2 regions of the Isoptericola sp. NPDC056134 genome follow, and region 2 is predicted to be linked to the other one. Evidence: predicted binding sites of a transcription regulator. Region 2 holds the regulator's gene; the other holds the start of a gene.
What was found. Region 2 encodes HspR, which represses chaperone genes until heat shock. Its sites were predicted from a motif close to AAGTTGAGTCNNNNNGACTCAACTT; they were not measured.
Positions count from the first base shown of each region.

Region 1: the regulator HspR is predicted to act here: its motif matches at 2,249-2,273, upstream of ACFCZN_RS18400 (LppM family (lipo)protein).

Region 1 covers NZ_JBHJVM010000026.1:492-8,359, forward strand. The annotation lists gene clpB (ATP-dependent chaperone ClpB) at 1-2,188, opposite strand, end outside; gene ACFCZN_RS18400 (LppM family (lipo)protein) at 2,336-3,406, shown strand; gene ACFCZN_RS18405 (alpha/beta hydrolase) at 3,399-4,403, shown strand; gene ACFCZN_RS18410 (AlkA N-terminal domain-containing protein) at 4,466-6,058, shown strand; gene ACFCZN_RS18415 (methylated-DNA--[protein]-cysteine S-methyltransferase) at 6,124-6,642, shown strand; gene ACFCZN_RS18420 (cation diffusion facilitator family transporter) at 6,663-7,715, opposite strand; gene mnhG (monovalent cation/H(+) antiporter subunit G) at 7,739-7,868, opposite strand, start outside.
Region 2 covers NZ_JBHJVM010000035.1:573-8,440, reverse strand. The annotation lists gene ACFCZN_RS20085 (hypothetical protein) at 1-520, opposite strand, end outside; gene ACFCZN_RS20080 (cold-shock protein) at 615-1,565, shown strand; gene dnaK (molecular chaperone DnaK) at 1,779-3,662, shown strand; gene grpE (nucleotide exchange factor GrpE) at 3,659-4,294, shown strand; gene ACFCZN_RS20065 (DnaJ C-terminal domain-containing protein) at 4,399-5,406, shown strand; gene ACFCZN_RS20060 (heat shock protein transcriptional repressor HspR) at 5,477-5,902, shown strand; gene ACFCZN_RS20055 (DUF1540 domain-containing protein) at 6,069-6,377, shown strand; gene ACFCZN_RS20050 (hypothetical protein) at 6,406-7,212, opposite strand; partial or broken gene ACFCZN_RS20045 (sigma-70 family RNA polymerase sigma factor) at 7,430-7,868, shown strand, end outside.

The sequences.
Region 1 (7,868 bases), on a different contig from region 2:
GGTTCGACGTCAGCACGAGGATGACGTTGCGGAAGTCGACCGTGCGGCCCTGGCCGTCGGTGAGTCGGCCGTCGTCGAGCACCTGAAGCAGGATGTCGAAGACCTCGGGGTGCGCCTTCTCCACCTCGTCCAGCAGGACGACGGAGTACGGGCGCCGCCGCACGGCCTCGGTGAGCTGCCCGCCCTCCTCGTAGCCGACGTACCCGGGGGGCGCGCCGACCAGCCGCGACACGGAGTGCTTCTCCGAGTACTCGGACATGTCGATGCGCACCATGGCGCGCTCGTCGTCGAACAGGAAGTCCGCGAGCGACTTGGCCAGCTCGGTCTTGCCGACGCCGGTCGGGCCGAGGAACAGGAACGACCCGGTCGGCCGGTCGGGGTCGGCCACGCCGGCCCGCGAGCGCCGCACGGCGTCGGACACCGCGCGCACCGCGGCCGTCTGGCCGATGAGCCGCTCGCCGATGACGTCCTCCATGTGCAGGAGCTTCTCCGACTCGCCCTGCAGCAGGCGCCCGGCGGGGATGCCGGTCCAGGCGGAGACCACCTCGGCGATCTCGTCGGAGCCCACCTTGTCGGCGATCATCGGCGCCTCGTGCGCGGCTGCCTCGTCGGCCCCCTGCGACGCCTCGGCCTGCTCGGCGTCGGCGAGCTCGCGCTCGACCTGCGGGATCTCCCCGTACAGCAGGCGCGCGGCGGACTCGAGGTCGCCCTCGCGCTGCAGCCGGTCGGACTCGGTGCGCAGCTCGTCAATGCGGGCGCGCAGGTCGCCGACGCGGTTGTGGCCGGCCTTCTCCGACTCCCACCGCGCGGTGAGCGCGGCCAGCCTCTCGCGCGTGTCGGCGAGGTCGGCCCGCAGCCGCTCGAGGCGCTCGGTGGAGGCGGCGTCGTCGGACTCCTTGAGCACGACCTCCTCCATCTCGAGGCGCGTGACGACGCGCTGCAGCTCGTCGATCTCGACCGGCGAGGAGTCCATCTCCATGCGCAGGCGCGACGCCGCCTCGTCGACGAGGTCGATCGCCTTGTCGGGCAGCTGGCGGCCGGTGATGTACCGGTCGGACAGCGCGGCGGCGGCCACGAGCGCGGAGTCGGCGATCGTCACCTTGTGGTGCGCCTCGTACCGCTCCTTGAGCCCGCGCAGGATCGCGACCGTGTCCTCCACGGACGGCTCGCCGACGAACACCTGCTGGAACCGGCGCTCGAGGGCCGGGTCCTTCTCGATGTGCTCGCGGTACTCGTCGAGGGTCGTGGCGCCGACCAGGCGCAGCTCGCCGCGGGCGAGCATCGGCTTGAGCATGTTGCCCGCGTCCATGGCGCCCTCGCCGCCGGCGCCCGCGCCGACGACGGTGTGCAGCTCGTCGATGAAGGTGACGACCTCGCCGTCGGACGCGGTGATCTCCTCGAGCACGGCCTTGAGCCGCTCCTCGAACTCGCCGCGGTACTTGGCGCCCGCGACCATGCCCGCCAGGTCGAGCGCGACGAGGCGCTTGCCCTGCAGGGACGTCGGGACGTCGCCCGCGACGATGCGCTGGGCCAGGCCCTCGACGACGGCGGTCTTGCCGACGCCGGGCTCGCCGATGAGCACGGGGTTGTTCTTGGTACGGCGGCTGAGCACCTGCACGACGCGGCGGATCTCGGAGTCGCGGCCGATGACCGGGTCGAGCTGGCCGTCGCGGGCGCGCTGCGTGAGGTCGCTGCCGTACTGCTCCAGCGCCTTGTACGTGCCCTCGGGGTTGGGGCTGGTGACGCGGGACGAGCCGCGGACGGCGGGCAGCGCGGCGCGCAGGGCGTCGGCGGTCGCGCCCGCCTCGGTCAGCGCCTGGGCGGCGGCGGACTGCCCGGCGGCGAGCGCGACGAGCAGGTGCTCCGTCGAGACGTACTCGTCGCCGAGCGCCTCGGCCTCCTTGGCTGCGTTCTCCAGCACGGCGCTCGTCGCGCGCGACGGCGCGGGCTGCGCGACGGCGGACCCGCTCGCCTGCGGCAGGGCGACGAGGGCCGCGCGGGCGCGCTGGCCGATCTGCTGGGTGTTCGCGCCGACGGCGTCGAGCAGGCCGACGGCGACGCCGCCCGACTGCTGGAGCAGCGCCTGCAGCAGGTGCACGGGCTCGAGCTGGGGGTTGCCCGCGGCCGACGCCGACTGGACGGCGTCGCCGAGCGCCTGCTGCGACATGGTCGTGAGCTTGATGTCCATGGGACCTCCGGGATGACGTGCGATGACACGGGAGAAACGTCTGTCGGGGGAACGCCGCCAAAGTTGAGTCTATTCCGCTCAAGTTTGATCGCAAGCCGCCCGGGGCGCCGGGTGGCTCGTGGACCGCCGCTGCGGGATGCTGGGCCGGTGACCACTCCAGCCCGCGGCCCCGTGCGCCGCCTCCGCACCGCGATCGCGGCGGTCCTGGCCGCCGTCGGCCTCCTCGCCCTCGCCGGGTGCATGAAGGTCGACATGGACATGACGCTGTCCGAGGACGACACCGTCTCCGGCTCGATCGTCATGGCCGTCTCCAACAGCCTCGCCGAGACCATGGGGATGGAGCCGGGCGAGCTGTGGAAGCAGGCGGGCGGAGAGCTGTCCCAGAACCTGCCCGAGGGCACGTCCCAGGAGCCGTACTCCGACGACGAGTACACCGGCACCCGGTACACCTTCACCGACGCCCCGATCAGCCAGATCTCGGGCGAGGGCGGCGAGGACCTCACCATCACCCGCGACGGCGACAACTACGTCGTCGACGGCACCATGAACCTCTCCGAGGGTGCCGACCAGCTGAAGTCTCTGCCGCAGAACGTCCAGGACGCCTTCGACGTCAGCCTCGCCATCACCTTCCCCGGCCCGGTCAGCGACGCCACCGGCGCCATCGACGGCAACACCGTCACCTGGACGCCGAAGGTCGGCGAGAACGCCGAGATCCACGCCGTCGGCGCAGCCACCGCGGGCAGCAGCTTCCCGTGGTGGATCGTCGGGCTCGTCGTCGGGCTGGTCGTCATCGGCCTCGTCGTGTGGTTCGTCGTGCGGAACAACCGCCGCCCCGCCCCGGTCACGGGCACCGCGGCGGGCGACACCGCCCTCGCCGCGCAGGCCGCCCCCGGGGCCGTCCCCGCCGCCGGTCCGACGCCGGAGGAGCAGGTCTTCGGCGCGCCCGCGGCTCCGGCCGCCGCACCGGGCACCGGCCCGGTCGCCGAACCGCTTGAGCCGGAGGCCGCGCCCGAGGCCGCCACGCCCGCCGGCCCCACGACCGGACCCGTCGCGGAGCCGCTGGAGCCCGGCCGCCCGGGCGAGGAGGACACCGTCCGGCAGGAGCCCGTCGGCGACGCCACCGCGCCCGAGCCCGACGTCGAGCCCGACGTCACGGGCACGACCGGCGACCGCCCCGGCGACGAGGACCGCCCGTCCGGTCCCGCGCAGGGTGCCTGACGCGCCGACCGCGCCACGCCCCGAGCCCGGGGCGTGGCGCGAGGACGTCCTCGGCCCGGAGTTCCGGGCGCGCACGCTGCCGCTGCCCGGCGGCGCGGAGGCCGTGCTGGTGCGGCACGTGCCGTCCACGCCGGACGACGACGGCGCGCCGGGCCCTCAGGGCGTCGCGCGCACGGCGGTGCTGTCCGTGCACGGGTTCGTCGACTACTTCTTCCACCCGCACGTCGCGCGCGCTGTCGCCGCCCGCGGGCACGCGTTCTACGCCGTCGACCTGCGCGGCCACGGGCGGGCGCTGGCCGCGCACGTCGCCGCCGGGCGCGACCCCAACCTCGTGGACGACCTGGCGCTGTACGCCCAGGACCTCGACGCCGCGGCCGCCGTCGTGCGCGCTGCGGGACACGAGCGGCTGGTGGTGCTCGGGCACTCCACGGGCGGCCTGGTCGCGCCCCTGTGGGCGAACGCCCGCCCCTGCCGCGCGGACGCGCTCGTGCTCAACAGCCCGTGGCTGGAGCTCAACGAGAGCTGGCTGATGCGCGGCCCGGCGACCTGGGCGATCGACGTCGTCGGGCGCGTCGCGCCACGGCTGGCCGTCGGCTCCGTCGGCGAGCACTACGGCGCCGCGCTGCACCACGAGACCGGCGGGGAGTGGGACTACGACCTGGCCTGGAAGCCGCACGCCGGCTTCCCCGCCCGCGCCGGGTGGCTGCGCTCCGTGCGCCGTGCGCAGCACCGGGTGGCCCGCGGGCTGGACCTCACGATCCCGGTCCTCGTGCTCGCGTCCGACCGGTCCGGCCCGGCCCGGTCGTGGCACGACGAGCTGGTCACCACGGACTCCGTGCTGGACGTCGCGCACATCCGCGACCGGGCGCCCCGCCTGGGCAGCGACGTCACCGTGCGGACGGTCGCCGGCGGCGCGCACGACCTCGCCCTCTCGCCGCAGCCGGCCCGCGACACGTACCTCACCACCGTGCTGGACTGGATCGAGGCGCTCCCCTAGCGCCCACGGTCGTGTCCGATTCCCGCTAGCCCACCGTCGGTGGACCGCGTGAGGATGGGGGCATGACGACGACGGCCCACCCCGACGCGCGGGAGTTCGAGGAGCGGTACCGCGCCATCGCCGCGCGGGACACCCGGTTCGACGGGCAGTTCTTCACGGCGGTCAGCTCCACGGGCATCTACTGCCGCCCGTCCTGCCCGGCGCGCACGCCGAAGCCGGAGAACGTCACCTTCTACCTCACCTCGGCGGCCGCGCACGAGGCCGGCTACCGCGCCTGCAAGCGGTGCCTGCCCGAGGCCGCGCCCGGCACCCCGGCCTGGGACCTGCGGCGCGACCTCGCCGGACGGGCGATGCGCCTCATCGCCGACGGCGTCGTGGACCGCGAGGGCACGGACGGGCTCGCGGCCCACCTCGGGTACAGCGCCCGGCACGTGCACCGCCTGCTCACCGCCGAGCTCGGCGCCGGCCCGCTCGCCCTGGCCCGCGCGCAGCGGGCCCAGACCGCGAGGAGTCTCGTCGTCGGCACCGACCTGCCGCTCGCGGACGTCGCCTTCGCGGCCGGGTTCGGCTCCATCCGGCAGTTCAACGACACGATGACCGAGGTCTTCGCCGTCGCGCCGAGCGAGCTGCGCGCCCGCGCGCGCCGCCGCCCCCCGGCCTTCCGGCACGGGATCTCCCTCGCCGGGGGACCCGGTCCCGCGGCGGATCGGGGCGACGTCGCGCGCGTCCGCCTCGACCTGGAGCTGCCGGTGCGCGAGCCGTTCGACGCCCGCGGCGTCGTCGCGTTCCTCGCGGCGCGCGCCGTCGACGGCGTGGAGGTCGCGGACCTCGACGGCGACGACGTGCGGTACGCCCGCACGCTGCTGCTCCCCCACGGACCCGGCGCGGCGGAGGTCCTGGCCGGGCCGGGCGTGGGGCCCGGCCGGGTCGCCGTGCGCCTGGAGCTCGCGTCAGCCGCCGACGTCTCGGTGGCGGTGGCCCGCCTGCGCCGGCTGCTCGACCTGGACGCCGACCCGGCCGCCGTCGACACGGCCCTCGCCGACGACCCGGCCCTGGCGCCGCTCGTCGCCCGCAGGCCCGGCCTGCGCCTGCCCGGCACGGTGGACCCGCACGAGATCGTGGTGCGCGCCATCGTCGGGCAGCAGATCAGCGTGGCCGCCGCGCGCACGCACCTCGGCCGGCTCGCCGCCGGCGCGGGCACCCCGTACGCCTCCGCGGTCCCCGGGCTCACGCGCCTGTTCCCGACGGCGGCCCAGGTCGCGACCGCGGCGGCGGACCACCTGCGCCTGCCCGCGCGGTCCGTCGCGACGGTCGTCGACACCGCCGGCGCCCTCGACGACGGCACCCTCGCCGTCGGGGTGGGCGACGACGGCGACGCGCTGCGCACCGCGTTCGTCGCGCGCCGCGGGATCGGACCGTGGACGGCCGCCTACGTGGCGATGCGCGTGCTGCGCGACCCGGACTCCTGGCTCGACGGCGACGTCGCGCTCCTCGCGGGCGCGGCCGCGGCCGGCGTCGACCTGGGCCTGCCCGACGACGCCCCGCGCGCGGCCCGGTCGCGCGCGCTCGCCGCCCGCGCCGGGCGTTGGGCGCCGTGGCGCTCGTACGCCGCCCTGCACCTGTGGCGCGCCGCCCTCCCGCCGACCAGGCAGTGACGCACGTTCTCAGCCCGCACCCCGAGCTCGAGCGCAGGCTCGGCACCCGACCTCCCGGAGGAACCATGTCCGCCCGCACCACCACCCTCAGCACGCCCGACGGTCCGTTCACCGTCGTCGTCGACCCGGACGGCACGGTCCTCGCGTCCGGCTGGACGACGGACGCCGACGCCCTCGTCGGTCTCGTCCACCCCGACGTCCGGCCCACGGCCACGACGCCCGTGCCCGACGACGACCCCGCGGTCGCCTCTGCCGTCGCCGCGGTCCGCGCCTACTACGCGGGGGACGTGCGCGCGATCGACGCCGTCCCCGTCCGCCAGGTCTCCGGCCCGTACCGCGCGCACGCGTGGGACGTGCTGCGCACCGTCGACGCCGGGGACCCCGTGACGTACACCCGCTACGCGGAGCTGTCCGGCCGCCCTGCGGCCGTCCGCGCGGCGGCCGGCGCGTGCGCGATGAACGCCGCCGCCCTGTTCGTCCCGTGCCACCGGGTGCTGCGGACCGACGGCAGCCTCGGCGGCTTCCGCTACGGCCTCGACGTCAAGCGCAGCCTGCTCGCCCACGAGGCCCGCCACGCCGGCTGAGCCCGCGACCCGCGACGACGTCAGAGCGACGGCTCCTCCGGCGTGGACACGGTGAACACCGCGCCGGCGATGACCGGCACCCGCGTCGCCGCCCGCTCGAGGTCGTCCAGGCGCCGCGCGACGGTCTCCTCCGGCTCGTTGCCGCTGAGGTCGACGCTCGCCACCAGGTACAGCGACCGCGGCCCCACGTACTCGAGCCGCAGGTAGGTGACCCGCTCCACCTGCGGCATCGTGACGAGGTGCGCGAGCACGGCGGACCGGGTCTCGGGCCGGGCCGCCTCGCCGACGAGGAAGCGGCGGTTGCGGTCCACGAGCACCAGGGAGACGACGGCCAGCACGACGCCGACGACGATCGAGCCGACGGCGTCGGGCACGGGCGACCCGGTGAGCTGGTGCGCGAGCACGCCCCCGAACGCGACGACGAGGCCGACGAGCGCGGCGGCGTCCTCCGCATAGACGGCGCGCAGCGTGGGGTCGGAGGTGACGAGCACGTGGTGCAGGACGTCGTGCTCGGCCTTCTTCGCCTCGGCCCGCGCCTGCCGGCTGGCCTGCAGGAACGAGATCCCCTCGAGCACGAACGCGATGCCGAGCACGGCGTACGCGACGCCGAAGTCGCTCGCGGGCTCGGGGTGCACCAGCTCCTGGATGCCGTGCGTGATGGACACGCCGGCGCCGACGGCGAACAGCCCGATGGCGGCGAACATCGACCACACGTAGGCCTCGCGGCCGAAGCCGAGCGGGTGCTCGCGGTCGGCGGGGCGGCGCGAGCGGCGGTCGGCGACGAAGAGGAACACCTCGTTCCCGGTGTCCGCCCAGGAGTGCACGGCCTCCGCCAGCATCGACGCCGACCCGGTGACGACCGCCGCCACCGACTTCGCGACGGCCACGAACGCGTTCGCGGCGAACGCCACGACGACCGTGAGGGTGCTCTCGCCGCCGGAGTGCGCGTCCTGCACGACGCGCGGGCTGGCGAGGGGCTCCGGCGGCGCGGCGGCGGGATCGGTCTCCGCGGGGTGCGCGAGAGCGGCGAACGGGTCGGGCGCGGCGGCGGGGTCGGGCTCGGCTGGTGCCATGCGCCCGGTCTATCAGCCGCGGGTCAGTCGGGCTCGCCGAACTCGTTGGGGCGCAGGTCGTCGGGGTCGACCTTGCCCGTGCGGAACCCCGCGCGGCCCACCATGTGCGCGGCGACGGGCGACGTGACGAGCTGGAACGCGACGACCAGCACG
Region 2 (7,868 bases):
ACCCGCGGAGCTGCAGCACCCGGGCGGGCCTGCCGAGGAACGCCAGGTGCAGGTGCGCCCCGCCGTCGCCCCACTTGGCGAGCTGCACGCGGCCCACGCTCGGCAGCGCCTCGACGGCGGCCGACACCGCGACGATCAGCTGCCCCATCTCGGCCGCGAGGTCCGCGGGCACCGACGGCAGGTCGCAGTGCGTGGCGACGGGCACCAGGGTGAGGAGCACGGGCAGGCTCTGCGCGAGGTCCGCCGTGAGCACCCACCGCTCGTTGCGCCAGACCCAGCCCTCGAACCGGGCCGTCCGTTCCTCGGGGGTCCCGGCGCACCAGCAGTCGGCGGGATCCTCGCCGCGCCGCGGCGGCTCGGCGTCGGCCAGCGGGCGCAGGGGCTTCATCCGGAGGGAGTCCGCCTCGTACGGGTAGATGTCCCAGCCGGGCATCTCCTCGACGGCGACCGGCAGCCGCCCGTCCGGGCCGGTCTGCGCGGCGACGCGGGCGTAGTACTCCTCGGCGGACTCGGGGTGCATGGGGCGATCCCACCACAGGCCCGGCGATTCTTGCCGTGACCGTTCTCCGCGCGACACTGGGGGGAGCACTATCTGCCAAGACGAGGAGTACCAGGTGCCCCAGGGAACAGTCCGATGGTTCGACGCCGACCGCGGGTTCGGCTTCATCGACCTCGGGAACGAGGCCGAGGACCTCTTCGTGCACGCGTCCGAGATCGTCGGCGAGGACGGGCCGAAGCAGCTCCGCGAGGGGCAGACCGTGGAGTTCGAGGTGGGCGAGGGCGACCGTGGCCCGCAGGCGCGACGCGTCCGCGTCACGGGCGACCGGGCCGCCGACGCCCCGGTGGGCGTGCTCGGCACCGTGAACTGGTACGAGCCGACCAAGGGGTACGGCTTCGTCACGCCCGACGACGGCGGCGTCGAGATCTTCGTGCACAGCTCGGCGATCGTCGGGGGCGGGGTGATCGCGGAGGGCCAGCGGGTCGCGTTCATGGTCGTCGAGGGGGAGAAGGGTCCGCAGGCTGACCACCTGCTGCCGCTCGCGTCGGAGGCGGCGCGGCCGGCCTCCGACGGCGGGGACGGCACCGTCTCCTGGTTCGACGACACCAAGGGCTTCGGGTTCATCGCTCCTGACGCGGGCGGCGCGGACCTCTTCGTCCACGTCAACGCGCTCGGCCCGGGCTTGAGCTCGCTGGCCGAGGGCGCGCGCGTGACGTTCGACGTCGTCGACGGCGACAAGGGGCCGAACGCCCGCGACGTGCGGCTCGTGCGCGGCTCCGGGGGCGCGCACGGGGCCACCGGGCGTGACCGTGACCGGGGGGACCGTGGCCGGTCGGGCCGTCCCGCGGCGTCCGGCGGTCCGGTGCGCGGCGGTGAGGGCACCGTCGCGCGCTACGACGCGGACCGCGGCTTCGGCTTCATCACCCCCGACGCCGGGGGCGCGGACCTGTTCGTGCACGTGTCGGTCTTGCAAGGCGGCGAGTACCTGGAAGAGGGCGACCGGGTCCGGTTCAAGGTGCGCCAGAGCGACCGCGGGCCGCAGGCCGACCGCGTCGAGCTGATCTGAGCGCGAGCCGGCCGGAGCATCCGCCCCGCTGTTCGCTCACAGCGAACAGCGGGGTCTGCCTGCGGGAATATCGACGCCCCGAGCAAGGTTGAGCCAAGCAGACTCAACTTTGGCGCCCGCGGTTTGCGAGGCGGGGAGGCCGAGATTTACGTTGAGTGCAGTTGACTCAACCTCGGGTGCACAGGCGCCCGGACGTACGCATGGAGGCAGCACATGGCTCGAGCAGTCGGTATCGACCTGGGTACCACCAACTCGGTGGTCGCCGTCCTGGAGGGCGGCGAGCCCACCGTCATCGCGAACGCGGAGGGGTCGCGCACGACGCCGTCCGTCGTCGCGTTCTCCAAGACCGGCGAGGTCCTCGTCGGTGAGGTGGCCAAGCGTCAGGCGGTCACCAACGTCGACCGCACCATCTCGTCGGTCAAGCGCCACATGGGCACCGACTGGTCGGTCGAGATCGACGACAAGAAGTACACCGCGCAGGAGATCTCCGCGCGCGTGCTCGGCAAGCTCAAGCGCGACGCCGAGGAGTACCTGGGCGAGCCCGTCACCGACGCGGTCATCACCGTCCCGGCGTACTTCAACGACGCCGAGCGCCAGGCGACCAAGGACGCCGGCCAGATCGCGGGCCTCAACGTGACCCGCATCGTCAACGAGCCCACCGCGGCGGCTCTCGCCTACGGCCTGGAGAAGGGCAAGGAGGACGAGCTCATCCTGGTCTTCGACCTGGGCGGCGGCACGTTCGACGTCTCGCTCCTCGAGGTCGGCAAGGACGAGGACGACTTCTCCACCATCCAGGTGCGCGCCACGTCCGGCGACAACCGCCTCGGCGGCGACGACTGGGACCAGCGCATCGTGGACCACCTCATCAAGCAGGTGAAGAACAGCGCGGGCGTCGACCTGTCCAAGGACAAGATCGCCCTGCAGCGTCTGCGTGAGGCGGCCGAGCAGGCCAAGAAGGAGCTCTCGTCCGCGACGAGCACCAGCATCTCGATGCAGTACCTGTCGATGAGCGAGAACGGCCCCGTCCACCTGGACGAGAAGCTCACGCGGGCGCAGTTCCAGCAGATGACGCAGGACCTCATCGACCGCACCAAGGCGCCGTTCCACGCGGTCATCCGCGACGCCGGCATCTCGGTCTCCGACATCGACCACGTCGTGCTGGTGGGTGGTTCCACCCGCATGCCGGCCGTGACCGAGGTCGTCAAGGAGCTCACCGGTGGTCGCGAGCCCAACAAGGGCGTCAACCCGGACGAGGTCGTCGCCGTGGGCGCGGCCCTGCAGGCCGGCGTCATCGGCGGCGAGCGCAAGGACGTGCTGCTCATCGACGTCACCCCGCTGTCCCTCGGCATCGAGACCAAGGGCGGCGTGATGACCAAGCTCATCGAGCGCAACACGGCCATCCCGACCAAGCGCAGCGAGATCTTCTCCACGGCGGAGGACAACCAGCCGTCCGTGGCGATCCAGGTCTTCCAGGGCGAGCGCGAGTTCACCCGCGACAACAAGCCGCTGGGCACGTTCGAGCTCACCGGCATCGCCCCGGCGCCGCGCGGCGTCCCGCAGATCGAGGTCACCTTCGACATCGACGCGAACGGCATCGTGCACGTGTCCGCCAAGGACCGTGGCACGGGCACCGAGCAGTCGATGAAGATCACCGGCGGGTCGGCCCTCCCCAAGGAGGACATCGACCGCATGGTGAAGGACGCCGAGGAGCACGCCGCCGAGGACAAGAAGCGTCGCGAGGAGGCGGAGACCCGCAACCAGGCCGAGGCCTTCGCGTACTCGATGGAGAAGCAGATCGCGGACAACCGCGACAAGCTCCCCGCCGAGGTCGTGACCGAGGTCGAGGCCGACATCGCCGGCGTCAAGACCGCCCTGGAGGGCGAGGACGCCGACGCGGTGAAGGCCGCGTACGAGAAGCTCGGCGCGTCCTCGCAGAAGATCGGCCAGGCGCTCTACGCCACGGCCGAGCAGGAGCAGGCCGCGGGCGACACCCCGGCGGCGGAGGACGACGCGGCCGCTGCCGCGGGCGCGACGTCCGCCCCCGACGAGGACGTGGTCGACGCCGAGATCGTCGACGACGAGGACGACAAGAAGTGACGGACGAGAACACGCAGGGGACCCCCGAGCCCGAGGGCTCGGGGGAGACCCCGTTCAGCTTCACGGACAAGCGGAAGGTCGACCCGACGTCCGGGGAGGCCCGGGAGGCGTCCGGCGCCGCCGGCGACCAGGGCGAGCCCGAGGGCGTCGACCCGCTCGCGGCGCTCGACTTCGAGCCCGAGGGCGAGGCCGCCGAGAGCGCCGAGGTCCTGGCGGCCAAGGCCGAGGCGGCCCAGCACCTGGACGCGCTGCAGCGCGAGCGGGCGTCGTTCACGAACTACCGCAACCGGTCGCTGCGCGACCAGGAGGCGGCGCGGACCCAGGGCACGCAGGATGTGCTCGCCGCGCTGCTGCCGGTGCTCGACGACATCGAGCGCGCCAAGCAGCACGCCGAGCTGAGCGGGCCCATGGCGGCCATCGCGGAGAAGCTCGACGCGTCGCTGGCGAGGTTCGGCATCGAGCGGTTCGGCGCGGTCGGGGAGGAGTTCGACCCGAACGTCCACGAGGCGCTCATGCACAACGTGGACCCCGAGGCGACGGTGACCACCGTCGCGATGGTGGTCGAGCCCGGCTACCGCATCGGCGACCGGGTCGTCCGCGCCGCCCGCGTGGGCGTCGTCGGCCCCGAGTGACACCATCCGCGAGATCGACCTGCCCGTCGTGAGACCGACCTGCCCAGGGTCGATCTCACGACGGGCGGGTCGATCTCGCGGACAATGACAGGAAGGAGGGCGTCGTGACAGGTCAGGACTGGATCGAGAAGGACTTCTACTCCGCTCTCGGCGTCCCCAAGGACGCGGACGACGCGGCCATCAAGAAGGCGTACCGCAAGCTCGCGCGCCAGTACCACCCGGACCAGAACCCGGGCGACGCGTCGGCGGAGGCGAAGTTCAAGGAGATCGGCGAGGCGTACGCCGTGCTGTCCGACTCCGAGCAGCGCCAGCAGTACGACGCCGTGCGCGCCATGGCCGGCGGCGGCGCCCGCTTCGCGGCGGGCCCGGGCGGGGGCGGCGGCAACGGGTTCGAGGACGTCTTCGGCTCGATGTTCGGCGGCGGTGCCGGCCCGAACGTGCGCTACCAGCAGTACCCCCAGGGTGGTGCGGGCGGCGGGGGCTTCGAGGACATCCTCAGCTCCATGCTCGGCGGCCAGGGGGGCTTCCGCGGCGGCCGGCAGCGCGCCGGCTTCACCACGCCGCAGAAGGGTCCGGACGTCGCGGCCGAGACCACGCTGCCGTTCCGCACGGCGGTGGAGGGCGCCACCGTCGAGTTCACGGTGGACGGCCGCAAGGTCAAGACCAAGATCCCCGCCGGGGTGAACGACGGCCGCAAGCTGCGCATCCGCGGCAAGGGGCGCCCGGGCTCGGGCGGCGGCGACGCCGGCGACCTCGTGGTCACCGTGCACGTCGCGCCGCACCCGGTGTTCACGCTCGACGGCGCCAACCTGCGCATGACGGTCCCGGTGACGTTCGCGGAGGCCGCGCTGGGCACGACGGTCGAGGTGCCGACGCTCGACGGGCACACCGTGAAGCTCAAGGTGCCGGCCGGCACGCCCACCGGGCGGGTGCTGCGGGTCAAGGGCCGCGGCGTCAGGACCACGAAGGCGCAGGGTGACCTGCTGGTCACGGTCCAGGTGGCCGTGCCGCAGAAGCTCAGCAAGAAGGCGAAGGAGGCGCTCGAGGCGTTCGCCGCCGAGAGCGACCACGAGGACGTGCGGGCGGGGCTCGCGCAGCGCGCGGCTGAATGACGCCGCGGCGGGGCGCGGGCCGACCGGCCCGGGGCGGCACCGAGGAGCGGCACCGAGCGAGGAGGTAGCGATGGTCACCGAGGACGCGCCGGTGCTGACCGTGTCGCAGGCGGCCCGGCTCGCGGGCATGCACCCGCAGACGCTCCGGCAGTACGACCGCCTCGGGCTGGTCACGCCGCGCCGCACCGCCGGCCGCGGCCGGCGCTACTCCCAGCGCGACGTCGCACGACTGCTCGAGGTGCAGCGCCTCGCGCAGGTGGAGGGCATCAACCTCGCCGGGATCCGGCGCATCCTCGACCTGCAGGAGCACGTCGCCCAGCTCGAGGGCCGGCTCGCGGCGCTCGCCCTGCAGCCCGGAGGCCGGGTGTTCACGGCCGGCACGACGGGCGACGTCGTCGTCGTGCGCCGCGGCCAGCGCGTGCGCCGCGCGGAGCGGGCCGACCTCGAGGCCGAGGAGGGCGCGCTGGTGCTGTGGCGCCCGCACCGCCGCGGCTGACGACTTTCCGCAACGCAATTCTTCGCTAATTCTCGGGGCAATGGGTAAGGCATTCCTTATTCGACCCGTCGCGAATTCGATCGCGCATTCACTGTGCAATTCCGTGCGAGAGGAATATCGTGGTCGAAGGCGGCGAGAGCCGGCGTCGAGCGGCGAGGAGCGCACCATGAGCACGCTGATGGAGATGCCCGAGGTCACCGAGTGCACGGTCGAGGGCTGCGGCTACAACCACGACCACGGCTGCCACGCCGGGGCGGTGACGATCGCGGGGCACAGCGGCGACGCGGCGTGCGCCACGTTCATCCCGCTGAGCTCCAAGGGCGGCCTCGAGAAGGTCGTCGCCCACGTGGGCGCCTGCCAGCGCGGCGACTGCGTCCACAACACCGACCTCGAGTGCGCGGCGTCGGCCATCCGCGTCGGCCCCGGCCCCGACGACGAGAGCCACGCCGACTGCCTCACGTACGCGCAGCAGTGACCCGATCCCCGGGGCGCCCCCGGGGCGGCTAGCGGGCCAGCTGCGTCAGCAGCTCGACGGCGGCGGCGTGCGACGTCGGGAGGCGCTCCACCCACACCCGGGTGGGGCGCCTCAGCACGTCCCCGAGGCCCATGAGCGCGGCGTTGCGCTCCACCACCCCGCGGGTGGCCTTGGCCAGGTCGGGCACCCCCGTGTCGCGCCGTGCGAGCACCGTGAACACGCCGTCCGTGAGGGCGGCCATCGGATGTCCCTCCCCGAAGACCTGCTCGAGGGCGCGGCCGACGGTCGCGGAGCGTGCGGCGCGGTCCCACGGGGCGAGGCCGTCGACGGCGACGTCCACGACGACGAGGCAGTGCGTGTCCGGCGCGCCCTGGTCCGCGCCGACGGCGGCGCCGTACGTCTCCCGCAGCCGCTCGGCCAGGTACTCGCGGGTGGGCAGCCCCGAACTGGGGTCGCGCAGCGCGCCGAGGGCCGGCTCTGCGTCCCGGCCTCGCACCCACCCGACGGCGACCGCGCGGATCGCGTCGGGGTCCGGCGGGCGGTGGGCGGAGCGGTACAGGCACTCGACGTCGTCCAGCGTCTCGCCCAGGCCGACGCCGGCCCGCCCGCGCGCGGCGCCGAGCCGGTGCGCGGCGGCGTGGGGGGAGCGGCCCTCGTCGAAGGCCTCGACGAGGGCGTCGACGGCGGGGTGGTACCAGTCGTCGGGACGCAGCCACACCTCGGCGAGACTCGTCGCGCGCCAGCGGTCGAGCACGTCCGGGACGTGCTCGGGTGCGTCGTGCTCGGGCGCATCGTTCTCGGGCGCGCCGCGGGGCCCGCTCGTGGACCGGTTCATGTGGATGGGACCGCCATGGTCAGCCATCATGACGCAGTTGTCGGCCACTTTCATCGGTAGGTGCCCCGGGATAGCCCTCTCCGCTGCCCGAGGCACGGAAAACTGCGGGAATCCTGCGCTGTTCCTGGGGAATTTCACCCCGGAGGACGAGGCGGGGAGCACGTAGAGTACGGGAGTCTGCGGTTGGGTGCGCAGTGCAGCCAGAGTGAGGTCGGCCATGACGGACGTCTACGTGGGGTCAGACGACTCGGCGCGCAGCGACGCCGAGCTGATCCTCGACGTGCGCGGGGGCGACCTCGAGGCGTACGGGGCCCTCTACACCCGGCACGTCCCGGCGGCGCGAGCGGTGGCCCGGCAGTACGTCCGGTCGTCGGCCGACGCGGACGACCTCGTGTCGGAGGCGTTCCACCGCGTGCTCGACGTGCTCCAGCACGGCGGCGGCCCGGACGCGACCTTCCGCGCCTACCTGCTCACCGTGGTGCGGCGCCTCGCCGCCGACCTCGCGCGGGGCGTGAAGCGCACCCGCCCGACGTCCGACGACGGCACGTTCGAGGCCGCGCTCGGCCTCGTGGACCCCACCGACGTCGCCACGTTCGAGGGCTTCGAGCACTCCGTGGTGAAGAACGCCTACCAGGCGCTGCCGGAGCGCTGGCAGG